DNA from 2 places in the Senimuribacter intestinalis genome. Region 1 is predicted to be linked to the other one. Evidence: riboswitches for the same ligand, from Rfam matches in the RefSeq annotation. Region 1 holds a riboswitch; the other holds the start of a gene.
What was found. Region 1 has a riboswitch for cobalamin ahead of NFR88_RS02450 (GLUG motif-containing protein). Riboswitches for the same ligand answer to the same signal wherever they lie in the genome.

Region 1 (6,779 bases):
AGTTGAATTTTGATGAAAAATATCATATCCATGAAACCGCTTGTGGGCTATACGTTCGATCAAAATCGGAGGTGATTATTGTGAATACTCTTGTTAAATATGGAATTCCCTTTTTCTATGAAAGGAGATTTCCTTACAAAAATAACAGAGGTTATTATTTTGAACCGGACTTCACCATTGAACTTCCTGATGGAAGATTTATTATTTGGGAACATTTAGGACTTTTAAAGGACGAGGAATATAGCATTCGCACTGGTGAAAAGCTAATGCTGTATCAGAAGTATGGTTTTTTAATCGGGCGAAACCTGATTTTGACGCAGGATGATGAAAAGGGAAACTGCAGCAGTAAATATATCGATGAAATTGTAAGGACGCAACTGCTGCCTTACTTCAGATAGAGTTTTGGTTTTTGCAGATTTGACACTTTTGGTAAAGCTTTGATATGGGTGTGTCATTTTTTAGAATCTGGTTTTTGGGGAAGTGACACAATGCAATGAATTAGCTGGAGATAGTGTCATAATTTTAAGGTTGAAGTGCATAGTTACCGGGAAAAACTCAGAAATGAGAGATTTTGGTTGTGGTATAATACTGAAGGAAATACATTTCGTATAGGAGAAATCTCTCTATTCAATTGAAAAGTGACACAATGGTAATAGAATTAAAATAAAAGTGCCATTTTATCGATTACACGATTTTTAAAAATGACACTTTAAGTTAAGTTTTGAACGAAAGTGTCATTTCGCCTAAAACCACACCAAGGAATACACAAATCCCGCCATGATGATGACAAAGATACCGACATCCAGCGCACTTTCAAAGAATTTCTTGTGAGATTCGCGGCGAGCCCAGAAGTAAAATAAGGCACCAGGTGCAAACATCAGGGCTGAGATGATGATATTGCTGATGCCTGTGGCGTACAGCATCCAGAAACCGTAGATGACACCGAGGGCGGAAATGAGCCAGTCTTTGAAACCGGGAGCCCTGTGACCGGTGCGGCTGTCTTCAAAGCAGGTTTTCAGGCAGTACAGGGCGGATAGCACAAATGGAATCATAATGGCGCTGGTTGCCAGGGTGTACAGCGCCTGATAGGTAGAAGACTGGAAATAAATGATAATCAGCAGCACCTGGATGATGGCTGCTGTGAGAAGCAGTGCGCCGCTGGGCGCATGGCGCCGGTTTTCCTTCCGGAGAAAAGCAGGAAAGCAGCCCTGCAGGGCTGGCGCATAGGCGCTGTCGGCGGTAACAATCGTATAAGAAAACATGGCACCGGCGATGGAAATAATTACACCGATGTTGATAAGGGTTGCGCCGAAAGGTCCGACAACATAGGAAAGAAGTCCAGCCATAGCGGGGTCGCCCAGAGCAGCAAGTTCGCTTCTTGGCATAATACCCATGCTGAGAATAGAAATCAGTACATAGAGAATCAGCAGTGACAGGAAGGAAAGAGTAGTGGCTTTCCCAGAGACTGCAGTCGATTTTGCACGGGCGGAAATGACGACCGCTCCCTCAATTCCGGTAAAAATCCAAACTGTAGTGTAGGTGGTTTCCAGCACCTGTTTGCCCAGGGAATAGCCGGTATCCTCACCCATAAAATTGTCCAGAAAAATATCCAGATCAAAAGCACCGAGAAAAATAACAAATAGAATAAATGCAAAAATGGGGATGATTTTGGCGATGACGATAATCGTGTTAATAGTAACCGCTTCCTGCACGCCGCCCATCACAAGAAAAGTGAAGCCCCAAATCACAATAGATGCGCAGACGATGGAAGCCAGATTGTTGCCGCCGGCAAACAGGGGCATGAACTGACCTAGCGCAGCGAAGAGCAGAGTCGCAAAAGATACCTGTGATAAAATCGCGCTAATCCAATAGCCCCAGGCGGAGTTAAATCCGATGTAAGCGCCGAACCCCTCTTTTGCATAGGCGAAAATACCGCTTTTCAGAGAGGGTCTTACGATACTGAGCCTGTTGAAGCACATGGCAAGGCTGTACATGCCGATACCGGCGATGGTCCAACCAATAAGTACAGAAAGAGTGCCTGCGCCGTTTCTTGCCATATCGCTGAACATGTTGAAAACGCCGCTTGCCAGCGTTGTACCGATGGCAAAAAAAGTTAGTTTAAAAAGTCCAAGACCTTGTTTGTCCTGCATGATAAATTCCTCGCAATCAAATAAAGTTACTGATACTATGTGCAGAAGGCGAATCGCTTATACGTAGAAAGACGCAGAAACTTGTTTTGCGAGATGCAATTTTGTGGTAAGATACCAAGTGAGAAAGAGAGAAAAAATATGACTGATACATTAATCATAATTATAAAATGTCTTGCGGCGATTCTGGTCGGCGTTTTCGCAGGAAACGGCGCAGTATATTTCTTTAACAAAATGCCGGCGCAGTGGCTTTGCGACTATGACGAGGAGCCATCCGATGCACTGAAAGATCCATATACACAGCGCATCAAAAGTTACCCATGGAAATTTATCCTTACCATGCTGTTTGTTGTCATTGATATTAAATTGGTAATAGACGATTGGCAGTTTGCGGTGGCGGCAGTTTGCAGTCTTTGGCTGCTTTTGGAAATTGCTGTGGCTGATGCTAAGTATCGGATTGTACCAGATCAGATGGTACTGCTTCTTGCGGTAACCGCCATGGGATTTATTGCCTTTCATGATGGATGGAAAGACTGTTTGTACGGAGGGCTTGCCGGATTTGGTATTATGGGTGCCACTGCACTACTTGGCAAGCTGGCGTATCGCAGAGATACTCTTGGCGGTGGAGATATCAAGCTTTTTGCGGCGCTGGGTTTGATTGCCGGGCTTCGGGGAATACTGCTGATATTTGTGATGACTACACTCTTTAGTGCTGGGCATCTAATCTGGCTTCTTGTGAGAAAGAAAATCCGGCGTACTGATACTGTTGCGATGGCGCCGTATATTGCACTGGCGGCAGCAATCCATTTGATTTTTTTGTGGGATTACATGCCGGTACTGCTCCTATAAAAGAGCCTTGACAATCTTCTCTGATAAGGGTAGAATATATTACAATTGAATAAAATGTCAGAATAATTTCGTGTTCTTTCCAAGACCTAAGTGTTTGTACTTCGTCTTGAGAAAGCTAAGATGGAAGCAGGTGAGAGTCCTGCGCGGTCCCGCCACTGTGAGACGTGAGTTCTGCCTATAATGCCACTGGAGCCAATATGGCTTTTGGGAAGGAAGACAGAACGGTTTAGCGTTGAGCCAGGAGACATGCACGAGAGGACAACTTGTAGATGTCGGAGGAACATTTAGAAGTATTTTTTGTACAGGAATACGGACTGTGAGAAAGTGGAGAATGCTTTTTTACAGTCTTTTTATTTTGTATAGATCACCGGTAAGGTGTTTAGATAAATGATGAATTGAAGAAAGAGAGGAAAGGACATGAGAAGAAAAACAGGGAACCGTTTTCTGGTAGTGTTTCTAATCGTGACGATGCTGATCAGTATGGCGCCGGCAGGCGTTTTTGCTGCAGATATACCAGAAGCACAGACTGTATCAGAGATAACAGGATCGGGTACAGAAGCAGATCCTTATTTAATTTCTGACGGGCAGCAGTTGTCATCGCTGGGTGGAACCACACTGACCGGCTGTTATCGTCTTACGGCGAATATCGATATGGAGGGTATCGATATGAAGCCGATTAACAGCTTGAGAAGCGGAACCTTTGACGGAGGCGGATTTGCGATTAAAAATCTCAGCATTACGTCTTCGGGAAATACCGGACTGTTTGCAGAACTGGGAAGCGGCGCAGAGGTTACCGGAGTAATGCTGGAGAATTGCAGTATTACCAATGCAGTATCCAGCGGCTCCGGCTATGGCGTTGGCGCACTGGCAGGAAAAATAAGCGGCGCTGCGAGTATCAGTAATTGCGGTGTTTTAAATGGAACTATTGTGTGTACCACCAGTCAGGCGGTTAATATGGGCGGTTTAGTTGGCTATATCGGAGATAATTGCACCATAGAAAGCTCCTTTGCAAAGGCAGAACTGACAGCGGGCAGCTACGCATACAGTTCTTCCTATCTGGGCGGACTTGTGGGAAATATCAGCGGCTACTGCAGCTGGACTGTGGCAGATTGTTATGCGGATGTTTCCATCGACACAAAAAACGGGTCAGGCGCGGGACTTATTGGACAGATTGGTAATTCGTACAGCGCATATACTCGTACTATAAAAAATTCTTATGCAGCAGCGGACATGGTAGGAAAAGATGCGTATCTTTATGGATTTGCCTATGTTGGATCTTCTTCTTGTGCTGTAGATATTGAAAACTGTTACTATGACAGTACGAAGTATACAGGAGATCAAGCAACAAATCTGAGATCGGCAGTTATTGAGGGAAAATCTACAGAAGAAATGGAGAGTCTTGCAGGACAACTGGGCGGCAGCTTTCAGAACCAGACAGGAAGCTATCCGATTCTGAAATGGCAGGATCCCAATGCTACTTACAGTATCACTCTGCAGTTAGTGCCGGAAAATGCTAAACTCATCTTTGACGGTGAAGAACAGCAAGAAAACGAAGACGGCGTGTACACCTTCTCATCTCTTCCATCAGGAAGTTCCCATTCTTACTGTGTGTCTCAGAGAGATGACATTACAGATTACGGCGACAGGGAAGGCACTATCGTCATAGGCAAAAAAGACATCAATCAGAAGATTACGCTGGAACAAAATGTTTATGATATGTCCTTCAGTCTGGTTCCGGAGGAAGCAGACCTTCTGGTAAAGGATGCTGATGGAGAAGCTCTGACGCCAAAGGATGCACAGAAGCACATTTACGAAGTAGTAAACGGTACGTATACCTATGCAGTGAGCTCCTTTGGCTATGCTGCGAAGGAAGGCGAAGTCACAATTGACAGGGCTGCAAAGGAGACGGAAATTGCGTTAAAAGCAAACCCTATATACACAGTTACTTTTAATTATGGCGATGAGCTCTACGGACAGGAAATTGAAAATGGCAAATTGACCGTAACAGCAGGTGATAGGTCAATAGAGCCGGAAACCGATGGCTTGACTTATAAATTGCCTGTTGGATACGACTACAGCTATAATTTTAGAAGCAGTAATTATGCGAAAGTGACAGGCGAAATCAGTCTAGCGGAAGAAACAGCTGACGGTACAAAAACTATCACCATTCCGCTGACCGCAAAGACTGCCTGGGGTGGCAGCGATGATGTGGAAGAGCCTAATAAAAATGCAGACGGCTTCTATGAAATTGCAAGCGGAGCAAATCTGGCATGGCTGGCACAGGAAGTCAACGGCGTTTATAACAGCAGAATGCAGGTCATTCTGACAAAGGACATCGATTTAGGAGAAGAACAGTGGACGCCGATTGGAAGTTCCAGCAGCAGAACGTTCAAGGGTGTCTTTGACGGCAACGGACATACGATTTCCGGACTCTTTATTGATTCTGAAAGCAGTTATCAGGGGCTATTCGGATATGTCAGTGAAGCAGAGATAAAAAATTTGACCATTAGCGGAAGTGTAAAAGGCGGAGACTATACAGCAGGCTTGGCAGCGCAGACAGGGGCTAATACTGTAATAGAAAATTGTCTGAGCAGTGTTAATGTAAGCGGTAAAGGGCATGTCGGCGGTTTAGTCAGCTATGTCGGCGGACGCATGCTGACAATGACGGGCTGCGCACATCTAGGAACTGTCAGCGGCAATGGCTTTAATGTTGGAGGTCTGGTTGGCAGAATCTATTATGCAACAACGATCACAGATTGTTACCATAGAGGTGATGTGATTAATACAGTAGGTCAGACGGGCGGTTTAGTTGGATTGATCGACGACTACAGCGCATCGGTGACCAACTGCTATACTATAGGAAACGTGATTTCAACAGGCTCCAATACGCACCCTGCAGTGGGAAAGAAAAATTCTGGAGCGGTTAGCAATCTGTATTATCTGGATATTGTCGGAAGTGACACCAATGCAGAAGCAAAGACCGATGCGGAATTAAAATCAGGTGATTTTGTGGCGCTCTTGGGATCAGGGTTCCTAAAAGATATGGAACCACAGATTAACGATGGATATCCGATTTTAAGCTGGCAGGATACCACGCCAAGATACCAGGTAGTGTTATCGGTGGAGCCTAAGGACGCACAGCTGATTTTAAAAGATGCTGAAGGAGAAACCGTTGCAGCAGCAGATGAAAAGGACGGAACTTACACTTATTCCCTGACAGAAGGAGATTACAAATATACGGCAGAAGCCTTCGGAAAAACTACTGAAACTGGAACCATTCACGTGACGGCGGAAGCTGGTGAAACCGGCATTTCAGAGAATATCATTCTGCAGGATGCACTGCGCTATCGTGTAACCTTTATGGGAATCCCTGACGGTGTGACAGCGGTTATCACGGTGATGAACGGCGAAAATATCATGGCAGCAGAAGAAGATGGAAGCTACCTTTTGCCGGAAGGAACCTATACATATACCGTAAAGGCAAAAGGCTATGCAACCGTCAAAGGAACCATATCCATCAAAGACAGCGATACTGCTGTACCTGTCTTTATGGTGATTTCCACTGCCTGGGACGGGGAGTCAATGGATGAACCGGTGCAGAAGGATGGCGTATATCAGATTTCTACCGGAGAAGAACTGGCGTGGTTTGCAGCACAGGTCAATAACGGAACCGGCAAGAATTATGATGCGGTTTTGACCGATGATATCAATCTGGGTGAAAATCTTTGGCAGCCTATTGGCACGACAGGCTGTAACTATGCAGGCACTTTTGATGGTGCAGAG
Region 2 (6,779 bases), on a different contig from region 1:
TTGGCATGATCGCCTGCAACAATCATTAAAGGCTGCAGCACAATTTTTTCATAACCGCCTTCCTTTAAGGCAGGAAGAATATCTTCCAGCGTTGGTACCGCTTCCACAGTTGCGATAAAATAGTTGTGGTGTCCCTGTTTTCTGAGCTCATCTTGCAAATCAAAGTATACCCTGTTTGCCTCAACACCTGTTCCATGTCCCATCAACACCACGGCCGTCTTTTCATCCGTATGCTCTTTTGTGTCTTCCACCATGGCAGCTGCAACTTTCTCAAAATCCTCTTTATCAGTTAAAAGAGGTTCTCCAAGTACTGCAGCTGCAAAAAGATCTCTATGTTTTTCCACATCGCGCAGAAGGTCGTGATACTCTGTTCCATTCATCAAATGTGTCGGCTGTATCACCAGCTTTCTGAATCCATCTGCTGCTGCATGCTGCAGTGACTCAGCTTCGTTGTCGATATGAAGTCCATCTCTTTTCTTTAGCTTATTAATAATCATCTGACTGGTAAAAGCACGCCGCACCGGATAATCTGAAAAAGCATCCGCAACTGCCTGCTCAATAGCATCTATTGTGACCTTTCTATTTTCGTTATAGCTGGTGCCAAAGCTGACTACCAGAATCGCGGTGTCTTGTTTCTGATTCATCTTTTTATTCCTCTTACTTTCCTTGATTACTATTTTTCTTTTTATTTTTCTCCTCGTAGTATTCCTTTGGCGTAACGCCAATCTGATAGAGAACGTTACCCCAGGAACCGCATTTTTCGTGCAAATCCTGCCGCAGCTGTCTTGGCACTTCCTTTTTCATAGGAATTTTTCCGTTTTTCAGATAGATATCTTTTACCATACCAAGGCGCTTTCTATCATCTTCATCCAGATTCAATACCTTATAATAGCAGCCATAGAGACTGTCAGAATGATGCCTTCGATTTTCTGTCATTCTATGGTCGATATAAATATCGTGAAAAGGCTCCATTCGGAGGACCGGTTCCAAATCAATCTGAAACAGCGCATTGCGCCAGGAGCCGCATCGCTCTATGAGCGCCTGCTTAACAGCCTGTTCAATTTCTCCATGAAGAGGACTTCGTCCTATTTCATGAGCAAAATTTCTAACTGCTTCCAGCATATTGATATATTCCAGTTCTAAATCAGGAATCTTATAGACTGCTCTTTTAAGAAAATCAGCATCCAGCTTTGCAGCTTTAATAACAGAAGTCCAGCCGCTGTAATATTTTTTGATTTCCCTGCAAACCTCAGGCAGATCTCTGGGATGCGGAATTTTCCCAAGCTCCAGTGCTTTTTCTCTGACCATGTCAAGAAGCTTTTCCTTATGCAATCGCTCTTTTTCCATCTGCTCCATAGTTTTTCCGCCTTTACCTGCTGACGCGGAAAGCCCTGCAGCACGAAGCGCATAAGGCCATTTACCAAACCTTTGTTTGATGTAGTCTTTCAATATCCAAAATACTTCTCCCTGCGTAGGGCCATACCCCAGTTCTGACGCTAAACGCCTTAGATAAGCGAGCAGTTCTTCATCAGAAAAGCTTTGGTAGACACATTTGCCGTCCGGACTTGCTAATGCATAATTTTTCCAGACAGCAGAAGTTTTGTCATTCTGCCCGTATTTCCTGTCTGGATTTCGACTGATCTTTTCAATCAGCAGCTTCTTCCTTAGCTCTAACTCTCTTTCTTCCACTTTGATTTCTCCTAAGCAAGTTTTAATATTAGAATAATAAAAATGCTGTAGCAAAATATGCTACAGCCCGTATTTTCTGTATCTGTCGTTTAGGAAACCTGATAACCGTCAGGCGCACTCCTAGTATTTCAAGCAGGTCTTCTGGCTCGGATATCTTCATCATGCACACCTTCCCAGACTATCTGTCCAGTGGTATTTCGGCATGACTCCTTCCTTACAGCGGCGGCAACCGCACAGGATTTGCACCTGTTTCCCTCTTTGCTGTTAAAACAGACAAGAAATACTTGTCATTCAGTTGTTATTTCAAAGCATCAACGCTTCTACGCTGACATTGTATCATATCAAATCGCATTTGTACAGAATCTTTTTTTGCCCCTATCCTCCGCTTGACAAAATACAACCTCCGGTAATATAATGAGGTTACAATTGAATGTATAAGGGTCCCTTTCAAGGGGTTTAAAAGAGAAGCAGGTGAAAGTCCTGCACGGTCGCGCCGCTGTAATGACGTAGCCCTATCTTAATTTATGTCACTGGGAAACTGGGAAGGCAAGATAAGGGTGCCAGATGTCTAAGTCAGAAGAACTACCCAAATACAGCCAATTTACACAGGTTACGAACGATGACCGGGTGTGAACACGAAACGGAAAGTATTTTTTGCATACTTTTCTATCGCTGCACCTGTCATAAATGACAGGATTTTTTATTGCGTAGAGATACAACATTTCGTGTTTTGTTCATTTGTTTATCAAGAAAGGAGATACTTTATGACAAAAAGGCAAAAATTATTTTTATCAATTGTAACAGTTTTTTCACTGGTCTTTGGTATGGTTCCCACGGCAAATGCCATGCACATTATGGAGGGCTACTTACCCGGAACCTACTGTCTGGTATGGGGAGCGATATGCGTTCCATTTCTTATCTGGGGTTTTTTCTCCATCAGAAATACCCTTACAGATAATAGAAAAATTATCACTGTACTTGCCATGGCAGGTGCATTTATCTTTGTAATTTCCTCGCTAAAAATTCCATCGGTTACAGGAAGCTGCTCTCACATGACAGGAACCGGTCTTGGCGCAATCCTTTTCGGTCCTGCAGCAGTCAGCATTTTGGGAATTATCGTACTTTTATTTCAGGCAATTCTGCTGGCTCACGGCGGTCTTACTACCCTTGGAGCGAACACTTTCTCCATGGCTATCGCAGGACCTTTTATCACCTATGGCGTGTACAAGCTATGCAAAAAGTTAAAGGTAAACAAAATGTTTTCTGTATTTCTGGCAGCTGCCTTAGGTGATTTGCTTACATACTGCATTACCAGTCTGCAGCTGGCTCTGGCTTATCCTTCAGAAGTAGGAGGTGTCGGTGCTTCTCTTGCGAAATTCATGGGTATTTTTGCTACGACGCAAGTACCTCTTGCTATCGTAGAAGGCATTTTGACTGTTATCATCGTCATCGGTTTAGAATCCTTTGCGAAACCTGAACTGAAATCAATCGGATTTATCAAGGAGGGCAAATAATATGGATAAGAAGAAATCTAAAAAGGGTCTTGTGGTTCTGCTTCTGATTCTGGCAATTCTCATCGCAGTCGTACCCTTCTTAATGCTCAAAGACGCTGAATTTGGCGGCTCTGATGACGCTGCTGGCGGCGCTATAGAAGAAATACAGGGCGGTGAATATGAACCTTGGTTTACACCGATTTTGGAAAGCTATCTGGGCGGTGAAATTCCCGGTGAAATCGAAAGTTTAATTTTCTGCGTACAGACCGGTATCGGAGTCGGCATTCTCGCCTTCTTTATGGGTCGGTTTTACGAAAGAAAAAAATGGATGAAGGATGAATAAATAAATTATGATTATTGTAGATAAGCTGTGCTATTTGTCAAAACTCAGATATGTAAACCCCATGGAAAAGTTCGCTTTTGCAATGCTGACTCTCATTTTTTGTATTGTCAGTCGTTCCATTGCTATGGGCGTCTTTGTCATTGGAGTCAACAGCTGGCTAACCATTGTTCGCGGCGGTATTTCCGCTGCCAGATACAGAAATTTGATGATGGTCCCCCTGGCCTTTCTCATACTGAGCACTACTGCCATTATCATCAACATCGGAAAACATCCCCTTGACGCCTTTGCAGTTCCTATTGGAAGCTGGTACGTCACTGGAAGTTTTGCAGGCATTTTGCACGGGGCACAGCTTATCACTACAGCACTAGCCGCCGTATCCTGTCTATACTTTTTATCTTTTAATACTACTATGACAGATATTCTAAGCGTCCTCAGAAAGCTTCATGTGCCAGCTCTTATGATAGAGCTCATGCTTCTGATTTACCGGTATATCTTTGTGCTGCTGGACGTAGCCTACTACATTTCCACTTCACAAAGCGCCCGCCTTGGACACAAGGATTTTAAAACATCAATAAAATCTTTTGCCTCTATGGTGCAGGCGCTGTTTATCAGATCTATGAAGCGTTCCAGAAATCTTTATGACGCTATGGAGTCCAGAGGATATGATGGTGAAATTAGAGTGCTGGAAGAAAGCCATCCCACCAGCAAAAGAAATATCTACTACATTGTACTTTATGAAACTGCCCTTTTGGCTTTTACTTTATGGTTTAAATTATGGAGATAGGAGCTTCCGCGAAAGACATGACGAAAGATATTATCATTAAAGCAGACAATTTATTTTTTTCCTACGACGACGAAAAAAGCTATTCCTTAAACGGACTCAGTCTGGAAATTGAGCGTGGCCGCAAGGTTGCCTTTATGGGTGCAAACGGCGCTGGAAAGTCTACTTTTTTCCTGTGCTTAAACGGCATTCACAAACCTTCAGAAGGTACACTCTACTTAGACGGAAAGCCTGTGGACTACAGCAAAAAAGGTCTTTTAGACCTTCGAAGCAAGGTAGGCATTGTCTTTCAGGACCCGGATAATCAGCTGTTTTCTGCCTCAGTGACACAGGAAATTTCTTTTGGCGCTCTTAACATGGGAATGAGCGAGCAAGATGCACGCAAAGAGGTCGCAAAAGTCATCGAAACTCTGGAAATTACAGATTTTCAGCATAAACCCACCCACTCTCTTTCCGGAGGTCAAAAGAAACAGGTTTCTATTGCCGATGTTTTAGTCATGCACCCGGAAATCATCATTTTAGATGAACCAGCCTCCTCTCTCGACCCTAAGCATACAATCATCGTCAACAAAATTGTGGATATGCTCGTAGAACAAGGTATTACAATTCTTATGTCCACCCATAACGTCGATTATGCTTTGGAATGGGCTGATGAAATCGTATTAATTGCAGAAGGTAAAACACTGATGCACGGCACTCCTGTCGAGGTTTTTTCAAACGACACCATCTTGCAGCAGACCAATTTAAAAAAGCCTGCAGCCATGGAGCTCTTTGAAAGCCTCGTAAAAAAAGGCATCCTGCCTGCGGATCTGCCGGTACCAAAATCCCTGAAGGTTCTTGAGGAATATATTAGTGCGGTTTAATTTTGCAACCCTGTTAAACTCTGGTTTGCAGGAAAACACTAGCGTTCTGCTACTTGCGGAAGATTATTCAAGCTTACAGCTTCCAACGTCTGCAGTTGTTGTATCGTCAGTTGACGAAGCAACTCCATTCTCTCTTTTTGATTTTTCCCTTGGGTAATCAGAATGGCATTATAACTCTCTAAATTTGCAAGCACCAAAAGCTGATTTAGTGTCGCACCATCTCTCATATTTCCTTTTACCATAGGATTTTCGACTTTCCACTGCTTCGCTGTTTTTCCAAATAAAACAACATTCAACATGTCAGCTTCATTTGCATATGTATAAGCAATCTGCGCAGGCGTTAATTCCGGTGGAATAAGATTTTCTTTAATTGCATTCGTATGTATCTTATAATTTAATTTGGAAATTTCTCTATTCAAATTCCAGTTCAAAGATAATCGACTATTCTCGTCCGTCTTCAATCTTCTGTAATCTTTCATTATATATAACTGAAATTCTGGCGAAATCCACGTTGCAAAGGACATTGCAATATCACTATGGGCATATGTTCCTCCATAACGTCCTGCTTTTGAAACAATTCCAATAGCTTCTGTAGCTTCTATCCATTTCTTTGGTGACATTGTAAATGCATTTGCTCCTGCCTGTTTTCTAAACCCCTCGAATTCGAGGGGTTTAAAATCCGGATTATGGAGTTTTTCCCATAATCCCAAAAATTCTATCACATCCCGATTTCTCATCCAATTTTGAATAACTGCTGTTGGGTCATCACTCTTATACCGAGCAATATCTGTTAATGAAATGAATTCATTTTCAAAATCCTGTGTGTAAATTCCAATATCTATTCCATTCGCATGAATCGTATCCTTGATTACTTTCCCCATTGTTCCTCCTGCTATTGTGTCATTATAATCTCACTAAAAAGAAACCCGCCTGCACATAACTATAATGTTAACTCTTTAGTAATTCATTATAGCTATTTTGTTCGTCTTTTGCAATGTAAAATCAACTCAATTATAGCTTTTTCTTTCTGTACGAATGTTGATTTTGTCACTTCACAATTTCTTCCGTACTCACCTGCAAAACAGTTTTTAGTTTGAGTCTTTACATCTTTATAGTCGCCTAATGCTAACAACGTTTGAAATTTCTTTATAGCCTTCTCATAACTGGAGATGAATTTTTTCCCCATCAATTTAGTAGCATTAGATTCCTGCAGAAATGCATATATAATAAAAAAACTCCTAAAATATGCATAATTTTTCGACCATACATGCATATTTTCAGGAGTTTTCTTCAAAATATGTACAACTCTCTATATATTCAGCTAAAATTTCCTATAAACGACATGAGTTTTCTTAAAAAAATGCATATATTCGAAGTTTATCGTCAAAATATGCACGATAATGTGCATATTTTAAGTATTTTTTCAAAATATATGCACACCGCACCTACGCCCTGCTAATAAGCTTTCCATATACCCGCTTTAGCATCCACGGTTCGCTGACGCGCTGCGCAAGCTGACTGACAGGAATCCACTGCACTCCGCTGTTTTCATCTGCTTTAACAGAAAGCGGCGCATTTTCATCTGCCTGCAGCAGGTAGGTCAAATTCAA

Region 2: it holds a riboswitch for cobalamin, as region 1 does, so the genes downstream of both, NFR88_RS09770 (homing endonuclease associated repeat-containing protein) here and NFR88_RS02450 (GLUG motif-containing protein) in region 1, are expected to answer to the same signal.

What each region holds. Positions count from the first base shown of each region.
Region 1 covers NZ_CALPCF010000002.1:85,571-92,349, forward strand. Annotated here, with positions in the region: gene NFR88_RS02435 (PDDEXK family nuclease) at 1-398, shown strand, start outside; gene NFR88_RS02440 (basic amino acid/polyamine antiporter) at 744-2,150, opposite strand; gene NFR88_RS02445 (prepilin peptidase) at 2,289-2,996, shown strand; cobalamin riboswitch at 3,074-3,264, shown strand; gene NFR88_RS02450 (GLUG motif-containing protein) at 3,414-6,779, shown strand, end outside.
Region 2 covers NZ_CALPCF010000010.1:49,822-56,600, forward strand. Annotated here, with positions in the region: gene NFR88_RS09765 (sirohydrochlorin cobaltochelatase) at 1-644, opposite strand, end outside; gene NFR88_RS09770 (homing endonuclease associated repeat-containing protein) at 658-1,689, opposite strand; cobalamin riboswitch at 1,804-1,983, opposite strand; cobalamin riboswitch at 2,111-2,293, shown strand; gene NFR88_RS09775 (energy-coupling factor ABC transporter permease) at 2,454-3,203, shown strand; gene NFR88_RS09780 (energy-coupling factor ABC transporter substrate-binding protein) at 3,205-3,525, shown strand; gene cbiQ (cobalt ECF transporter T component CbiQ) at 3,533-4,309, shown strand; gene NFR88_RS09790 (energy-coupling factor ABC transporter ATP-binding protein) at 4,327-5,169, shown strand; gene NFR88_RS09795 (KilA-N domain-containing protein) at 5,208-6,050, opposite strand; gene NFR88_RS09800 (NUDIX hydrolase) at 6,615-6,779, opposite strand, start outside.